Regions from separate parts of the Dethiobacter alkaliphilus AHT 1 genome, predicted to be linked through region 1. Evidence: a T-box and tRNA genes for the amino acid it is inferred to sense, from the RefSeq annotation. Region 1 holds a T-box; the other holds one or more tRNA genes.
What was found. A T-box is a leader RNA that pairs with one kind of tRNA and senses whether it is charged. The one in region 1 lies ahead of ileS (isoleucine--tRNA ligase), so its partner is inferred to be a tRNA-Ile.

Region 1 (4,417 bases):
CCCACACTTCCTCGGAAGTAAACGTAAGGACCGGAGCAATAAGCTTGGTGAGGGTAACCAGAATTTCATGCATCACCGTCTGAGCAGAGCGGCGTCCCGGTGAGGCGGCCGGCGAGGTATAAAGACGATCCTTTAGCACATCCATATAGAAATTGGACATTTCAATGACACAGAAGTTATGGATGGCATGAAAAACCACGTGGAATTCAAAATCATCATAGGCGCCGCTGACCCGCTCCACCAGCACCTGCAAACGGTGCAGGGCATAGCGGTCCAACTCATCTAAAGCATCGTAGCTTAGCGCATGGGCCTGGGGGTTAAAATCATGGCAGTTACCCAGCATATAACGAATAGTGTTGCGGATTTTCCTATATACTTCCGCCAACTGTTTTAGGATGTCCTGGGAAACCCGCACATCACTTCTAAAGTCGGTGGAGGACACCCACAGACGCAGGATATCGGCACCGTACTGCTTGATGATGTGCTCCGGCGCCACCACGTTGCCCAGGGATTTGGACATTTTTTTCCCTTCACCGTCCACCACCCAGCCGTGGGTCAGGGTGGACTTATAGGGGGCGCGGTCTCTGGTGGCCACCGAAGTCAGAAGCGAGGACTGGAACCAGCCGCGGTATTGGTCCGAGCCTTCCAGATACAAATCCGCCGGCGAGGTCAAATCCGGGTTTGTTTCCAGCACCGCTACGTGGGTGGAGCCGGAATCGAACCAGACATCCATGATGTCACTTTCTTTGCGGAACTCATTGTGGCCACAGCCACAGGTTGTGCCGGCGGGAAGAATTTCGTTTGCTTCCCGGGCAAACCAGGCATCGGAGCCTTCTTTGGCAAAAAGTTCCGAAACCGCTTTGATGGTTTCTTTATTAATTAATTCTTTATTACATGAAGTGCAGTAGAAGATGGGAATAGGTACACCCCAGACACGCTGGCGGGAAATGCACCAGTCGTGGCGGTCCACAATCATGTTATGAATCCGTTCTTCTCCCCAGGCAGGGATCCACTTTACGTCTTTGATGGCCTCCAGCGCTTGTTTTCTGAAACCTTCCACCGAAGCAAACCATTGTTCCGTGGCCCGGAAAAGGACCGGCTCTTTACAGCGCCAACAGTGGGGGTAGGGGTGCTTTAAGAAGGAGAGGGAAAGCAGTGCACCTTCTTCTTCCAACGCCTGGGATACCCTTTTGTTACCTTCGTTATAATGCAGTCCGGCAAAAGGTCCTGCCTCCTGGGTGAAACGGCCGGCATGATCCATGGGTGCAAAGATATCCAGGCCGTAGCGCAGCCCCACTTCATAGTCCTCCTGGCCGTGGCCGGGGGCGGTATGGACACAGCCTGTACCGGCCTCCAGAGTCACATGCTCTCCCAGCACAACCACAGACTCCCGGTCATAGAGCGGATGCTTGCAAACAATACCTTCCAGCTCTTTTCCTTTATATTTGGCCACAACTTCATAGCCTGTGATCTCAAAGGTTTCCATCACATCGCCAAAGAGCTCTTCGGCCAGAATCAAGTCCCCGTGCTTTGGTGTGCGAACCCGCACATAGGTGAAGTCGGGGTGAAGGCTGATGGCCAGGTTGGCGGGAATGGTCCACGGTGTGGTGGTCCAAATCACAAACCAGACATTCTCCGGGTCGGCAATTTTTCCCTTGGCATCGGTCACATTGAAGCGAACGTAGATTGACGGCGATTTATGTTCCGCATATTCAATCTCTGCCTCCGCCAGTGCCGTTTCACACTGGGGGCACCAATGAACAGGTTTTAAACCTTTGTAGATGTAGCCTTTATTGGCCATTTCGCCGAAAACTTCAATCTGCCTGGCCTCAAATTCGGGCTTTAAGGTAACGTAAGGGTTATCCCAGTCACCGCGTACGCCAAGGCGCTTAAACTGCTCACGCTGTATATCAAGAAAGCGCAGAGCATAATCGCGGCAGTGGCGGCGAAACTCCAGCGGGGTTACTTCGTTGCGTTTTACTTTACCCTTCTTGACCACCTGATGCTCGATGGGCAGTCCATGGGTATCCCAACCGGGTACGTAGGGAGAATCAAAACCGCTCATGGACTTATGCTTGACAATGATATCTTTTAACACCTTGTTTAAAGCATGCCCCATATGGATATCGCCGTTGGCATAGGGGGGGCCGTCATGCAGCACATACTTTTCCTTACCCTGCCTGCTGTTTCTCACCTTCTGGTAAATATCCGTTTTTTCCCACTGCTCTAAAAACTCCGGTTCACGTTTGGGCAAACCGGCCCGCATGGGGAAATCTGTTTTAGGCAGATTCAGCGTTTTGCCATAGTCTTTTTCTTCCATCATCCGACCTCCAAATAGTATTTAAGAAAAATAAAAACCCGTCCTGCATGAGGACGGGAGTTTTTCCCGCGGTACCACCCCGCTAACCGCAACATAAAACGCTGCGGTCACTTCAGTTGATAACGGCCAAAGCCGGCGCCGGCTACTTAATTCACCTGCAACTCCCGGGTGATTTTCGGCAAAGGGGTGTATCGGGCTTGCACCATCCCCGACTCGCTTACACACCGGACTTTACATACTCGTCCCGTTCATGGTCTTTATGTTTTGTAATTTTTTGTGTCCTAACTAATCGACATAATTTTCTACAGTATAAACAAAAAGGCCATACGCTGTCAAGCAGTGCGTACAGCCCGCATTAAATGCAATTTTCTAAGCGCCTCGCCTGGCCTCTTCTTCGGACTGTTCATCCAGGGTGATCCAGTCTTCCATCTCCAGTGCGGCCAGTTGGGCCTCCACCAAAGAACGGAAACGCATTTTGTAAATTTGCGCCTGCTTATAGACCTCGTCTTGGTCGGCAAGAATCCGGCTTGCCTTATAACGGGCCTCGTCCAGCATCCGGTTGGCATCTTTTTCCGCTTCCCGGCGAATCAGGTCCGCCTCTTTGGAAGCGTTACGCTTTACCTCTTCCGCCGTTTCCTGAGCAACCACGATGGCGTTATGCAGGGTTTCCTCCAGCTTATGATAATGGCTAAGCTTTTCTTTTAACTGAGACATCTGCTCTTTGGCTGAAATATTTTCCTTAATCAGCTCTTCAAAGTCTTTGGCCACACGCTCCAAAAACTCATCTACTTCACTGGCGGACAGGCCGCGCATAGACCGGCTAAACTCTTTATTTTGGATATCAATCGGTGTTAATGGCAAATCAGTCACCCCCGCATAATTTTCCACTCTAACCATAATTTCGTGCTAATTCCCAAAAAATCCTGCTCTTAAATACGTTTTTTCAGCAAAAGCTGAATGCGGCCTTTTTTGCTCTGACCGCGCACCTCCGCCACCTCCACCCGGCCCCGGCCCGCCAGGGAGATAATATCTCCCTCTTTAACGGTGGCGCTGGCGCTGGTTACCGATTGCCAGTTCAATTTTATCTGTCCGGATTTGACCGCCGGTGACAGCTTGCTGCGGGACATGCCAAAGCCGGCACTGGCCACCGAGTCCAGGCGCAGACTGGCCACCGTGGTTTTGATCTCTCGCACCCGGGGAGGAGTGGGTGCCAGCTCATCTGCAGTGATTTCCTTTACAGAGACGGAATACTTACCCACCTCACCCCAGTTTGTTAAAAGAAATGACAGGATTTCCGGGTGTACCACCAGTTGGGCTTTTGACTCACCGATTAACAGAATATCACCAAGTTTTTCACGGCGCAGCCCCAAGCCCAGTACCGCACCCAGATAGTCCCGATGTGTCAGGCCGTCGGCCTTATGGGCCTCCACCTCTATAAAAGCCAGCGGCACACTTTCTTTATCGGCCTGGCGCTGTGAGGGATAAACCAGCAGCCGGGCCCGTTCCGCTTCAGGATAGCCGCCCCAGGTCACTGATTTTACATCCTTAAACAGGTGCAGCACCCGGTCGGCGGTGCGCTGCTGAAAGGGGTCCAAAAAATCGGTACTCTGGGGCTGAGCAGTTTTTTCCAGTAAAGCAATGCGGTCCAAAACCGCACCGGCGGAAATGCGTTCAATATCCTGTTCAAAGCGTTGCAGTATCTTTTCTCGTTCCATATGGCCTCCATTGATGCGATTCTGTTTTAAAAGAAGGTCAGCAGCCTAACTACCAGTCCCTGTACTAGGGGAAGCAAAATCAGCACCAGAATCGGTGATAGGTCCAGATAGGCACCGCCCCCCACACTGACCGGCTTAACCACATTTCTCACCGGCGCCAGCACCGGCTCGGTGAAGCGGTAGGAAATCCGTCGCAAAGACAAAATCAGCGGATGGGTATTGCGGCCCAACTGAATAAAGGAAAAAATGATCCGCGCAAACAACAGCCAGCGAAAAATTTCAAAAATCCAGCCAACCAACCAGATTAACGTAAAAGTTCCCGTACCAAAAATGGTCACCAGCTCCTTACTCTTCCAGAGTTGCGGCCACACCGCGATCCGTC
Region 2 (4,417 bases), on a different contig from region 1:
TCTGTGGATAATGCCATGGAACGGGAAGACTATGTAACAAAGGCTGCAGCCATGCTTAAGCTTCCTGCCACTGCAGTTCGCGAAGAGTTAAACAAAAAGAAACAGTCAGCCTCCAGGCCACACAGTCAGACCCGCAAATCCTCAACTATTAAACCTTCTTTGCAAAGAGAAACCGCGGCCCAAAAGGCGCCCATGCAAATCATTGCTTTGTGGGGCCGGTTCCCCTCACTGATTGAAGAATCTGCCGGACAACTGGAAGAAGAAGATTTTCCGGCCGAACTTATACCCGCCTTTTTAGAAGCACAGAAAGAAAAAGCAAGTTTTTCGGCAGCACGGCTGCTTGATTCCCTGCAAGAGGAAAAACACCGGCAAACTCTTAGCCGTTTGTTAATACATGAAGAATATGACGAAAAAATCGCTAAAAAAGCGATCGACGATTGTATCAGACTTTTGAAATGTGTCCGTATCGCCCGCCAACGCAAGGAACTGGAAGCGCAAATGGCGAGTTTGGACCCCGTCGCTGCGAAAGGGGAAATAAACGAGTTGTCAAAAAAATGGTTGGAACTACGCAAGCTGGAAGAAACAATTAATCATCCCAGGGAAGGAGGGAAAGGTGTTGGCTAAAGGTTTGGAAAAAGCAGAGCAGCTCAAATTGATTCAGGATGAACTCGTACAGCGCGGTAAAAAACGCGGCCTGCTCACATATAAAGAAATCATTGAGCCGCTGCAGGAAATGGATTTATCTGCCGAAGAAATTGATGAGTTTTACGATCACCTCTCCCGCCTCGGTGTGGACGTTGTGGATGACGTGGCCGAACTGGAAACGCTGGATGTGGATGAAGAAACCATCAAGGAAGAAGAAGATACACCCGAAGAAGAAATCGATTTGACCGTACCTGAGGGCATTGGCGTTAACGATCCCGTCCGCATGTATCTCAAGGAAATCGGTAAAATCCCCCTGCTTAGCTCCGATGAAGAAATAGCGCTGGCTAAGCGAATGGAAGCAGGGGATGAAGAAGCAAAGCGCCGCCTGGCCGAAGCTAACCTTCGCCTGGTCGTTAGTATTGCCAAAAAATATGTGGGCCGCGGTATGCTGTTTTTGGACTTAATCCAGGAAGGTAACCTGGGCCTGATTAAAGCGGTAGAGAAGTTTGACTACCGTAAAGGTTATAAATTCAGTACCTATGCCACCTGGTGGATTCGGCAGGCCATAACCCGCGCCATCGCAGACCAGGCGCGGACCATCCGCATTCCCGTTCATATGGTGGAAACCATCAATAAACTTATCCGCGTTTCCCGGCAATTGGTGCAGGAGTTGGGCCGCGAGCCTGCTCCCGATGAAATAGCCCATGTTATGAATATCTCTGAGGAGCGCGTCCGGGAGATTTTAAAAATTGCTCAGGAGCCGGTTTCCCTGGAAACGCCTATTGGTGAGGAAGACGATTCCCATTTGGGCGACTTTATTGAAGATCAGGATGTGCAGGCTCCCGCCGAAGCAGCAGCCTTTGAACTTTTAAAAGAACAGCTGGATGATGTTTTGGAGACTCTTACACCACGGGAGAAAAAAGTGCTGACCCTGCGGTTCGGGCTGGAAGACGGCCGCTCCCGTACCCTTGAAGAAGTAGGCCAGGTATTTGGCGTAACCCGGGAACGTATCCGGCAGATTGAAGCCAAAGCTTTACGCAAATTGCGTCATCCCATGCGCAGTAAGCGCCTGAAAGATTACCTGGAATAACTTCCAGAAATTATTAGTCATATATGGGGTTGACGAACAGCAAATATTTCGCTATAATAGGCAATGCACTACTGAACAAGCTTCAAGCGGTAGCGCACGTAACCTGGTGGATTTTGTCTACTCGGTAAGCCTGGGCCCATAGCTCAACGGTTAGAGCTCCCGGCTCATAACCGGTCGGTTCTAGGTTCGAATCCTAGTGGGCCCACCAAAATATCTTAATATGGCCCCTTGGTCAAGCGGTCAAGACACCGGCCTTTCACGCCGGTAACACGGGTTCGATTCCCGTAGGGGTCACCATTAGGGCGATTAGCTCAGCTGGGAGAGCGCCTGCCTTACAAGCAGGATGTCGGCGGTTCGACCCCGTCATCGCCCACCATGTAAACACAGCAGTCATCAGTTGAACACTGATGACTGCTTTTTTTTTACTGCTGAAATTATAACGCTTCGCAGATAGCGAAGTTGCTAATGTAAGCAGTACGCGCTGAGGAAACCGAAAGAGCGCGCTTTTCTTGTTACGGGCAGGATTTGCGACCCATTTGTTGTATTAGTATGGAAACTAATTTTACTTGACAAGCGAACACCTGTTTGCTATGGTCTGGTTAGGAAATAAATGCAATTGGAGGTGACAAGGTGAATACCGAAAACTTTCAGGAAATGGTATTGGAGCAACTGCAGACTCTAACCCAATTGCAGCATGAAAACAAAGCAGAATTAGGTGTACTAAAGTCCGACGTCAGCGAGCTAAGAGGCGATGTAGGCGTACTAAAGTCCGATGTCAGCGAGCTAAGAGGCGATGTAGGTGTACTAAAGTCCGACGTCAACGGTCTAAAGGGGGATGTAAGTACACTTCAGACCGGCCTCAACAACTTGGAAAAAGGACAGGCGTATTTGCAAAAACAGTTGGATGCGGTTAAACAACAGTTGTCACGTAACACAGAGATGCTGTACAATGTGGCCACCAAGGATGACATCAAAGCACTGAACAAGCGAATCGACTTTACTCTGGATAAGATACAAAAAACTGAAGAAGAAGTATATATGTTGGCCCATGAAAGTTAAAATCTTTTTAGAACGGCAGGAGGTAGACTCCGGCCGTTCTTTTTTTAGGCCGAAAATTATAACGCTTTCCTTATGTTTCCTGAGAGAAGGGAAATAATAAATTCATGTGGAAGTACTTTCCTGTCGGACATTCGTGTCATAATTCGCTGCAAATTACCTGATGGGAAAAGGAGGTATTACAATGACAGAAAAAATTAATACCGATGACGCTAATTTTGTGGAAGACCCCCGCTATAAACAGTGCAACAGGGAAGCATTGCTGGGCCTTGGCCTGGGGATTGCCAACTTTATCTGGTGGTTTGCCTGGGGCTATGGCTTTGGCTCTCAACCGGTGGAGGGATATACTTATATTTTAGGATTTCCCCTCTGGTTTTTCATGAGCTCAATTGTAGGGGCCATTTTGTTTACCGTTCTGGCCATAATTATGGTAAGAAAATACTTCCGGGACATGCCTCTTGGCCCTCTCGAAGAAGACGATCTAAAGGAGTTGCAGGAGGGGGGAAGAGAGCATGGCTGATGCCAGGATGGATGTGCTGATTCCACTTATTCTCTACTTTATTGTGATTTATGCCCTGGGTTTCTACAGCATGAGGTTTGTCACCAGAGCCAGTCACAGAGAGGGAACCGGTTTTCTCCATGAGTACCTCATCGGTGACCGCAATATGGGCGGCTTTGTCCTGGCCATGACTCTGGTAGCTACCTATCTGAGTGCCGGTAGCTTTATCGGCGGGCCCGGTGCCGCATACGCCAATGGGCTGTCCTGGGTCTTTCTGGCCATGTCGCAAATGCCCACCGGCTATTTTACTCTGGCGGTTTTGGGTAAGAAGTTTGCAATAGTTGCCCGCAAGATTAATGCCGTGACCGTTACTGATTTTCTAAAAGAGCGCTATGATAACACGCTGTTGGTTGTGGTGGTGTCTTTGGCTGTAGTCTTCTTTTTTATAGCCGCCATGAGTGCGCAGTTCATAGGCGCCGCCCGCCTGATTCAGGGCTCCGTTGGTGTTCCTTACGAAACGGCCCTGGCGTTTTTCGGTATTTCTGTGCTAATCTATACCATTATCGGCGGTTTTCGGGCCGTTATTCTCACCGATACGCTGCAGGGGATTGTCATGACTATCGGCACCACCATGGTGCTGGTGGCGGTAATTGTTGCCGGCGGAGGGGTGCCAAGTATCATTCAGGGAATGTTAGAGATTGACCCCGGATTAATTTCCCCGTATGGACCGAACCCGGAACTCACCAGTATGGCTTGGGTAGCTTCCTTTTGGATCCTTGTTGGTTTTGCCATTGTTGGTTTGCCTCAGGTTGCAACCCGGGCCATGGGCTACAAAGACAGCACCAGCCTGAAAAACGGGATTATATATGGTACTGTGGTCTCCATGATTCTCCTGTTGGGCATGCATTTACTGGGCGCATTTGGCCGCACAATGGTTGCGGATTTGACCGGGGACCTGGTGGTTCCTACAGTAACCACCACGTTGTTTCCCAACTGGGTTGCCGGTATTATTTTGGCCGGGCCGCTGGCCGCTGTAATGTCCACGGTGGATTCTCAGCTTCTTCTGGCGGTGGGTGCCATTGTCAATGATATTTACGCCAACCTGATAAATACCAAAGTCAAGAATA

Region 2: it has a tRNA-Ile gene. The T-box ahead of ileS (isoleucine--tRNA ligase) is inferred to sense a tRNA for this amino acid. The anticodon was not compared.

What each region holds. Positions count from the first base shown of each region.
Region 1 covers NZ_ACJM01000017.1:48,103-52,519, forward strand. Annotated here, with positions in the region: gene ileS (isoleucine--tRNA ligase) at 1-2,320, opposite strand, end outside; T-box leader at 2,367-2,581, opposite strand; gene DEALDRAFT_RS13400 (DivIVA domain-containing protein) at 2,690-3,190, opposite strand; gene DEALDRAFT_RS13405 (photosystem II S4 domain protein) at 3,250-4,035, opposite strand; gene DEALDRAFT_RS13410 (YggT family protein) at 4,062-4,373, opposite strand; gene DEALDRAFT_RS13415 (cell division protein SepF) at 4,381-4,417, opposite strand, start outside.
Region 2 covers NZ_ACJM01000001.1:5,585-10,001, forward strand. Annotated here, with positions in the region: gene dnaG (DNA primase) at 1-624, shown strand, start outside; gene rpoD (RNA polymerase sigma factor RpoD) at 617-1,735, shown strand; tRNA gene DEALDRAFT_RS00030 (tRNA-Ile) at 1,868-1,943, shown strand; tRNA gene DEALDRAFT_RS00035 (tRNA-Glu) at 1,958-2,032, shown strand; tRNA gene DEALDRAFT_RS00040 (tRNA-Val) at 2,036-2,111, shown strand; gene DEALDRAFT_RS00045 (coiled-coil domain-containing protein) at 2,366-2,794, shown strand; gene DEALDRAFT_RS00050 (YhdT family protein) at 2,976-3,311, shown strand; gene panF (sodium/pantothenate symporter) at 3,304-4,417, shown strand, end outside.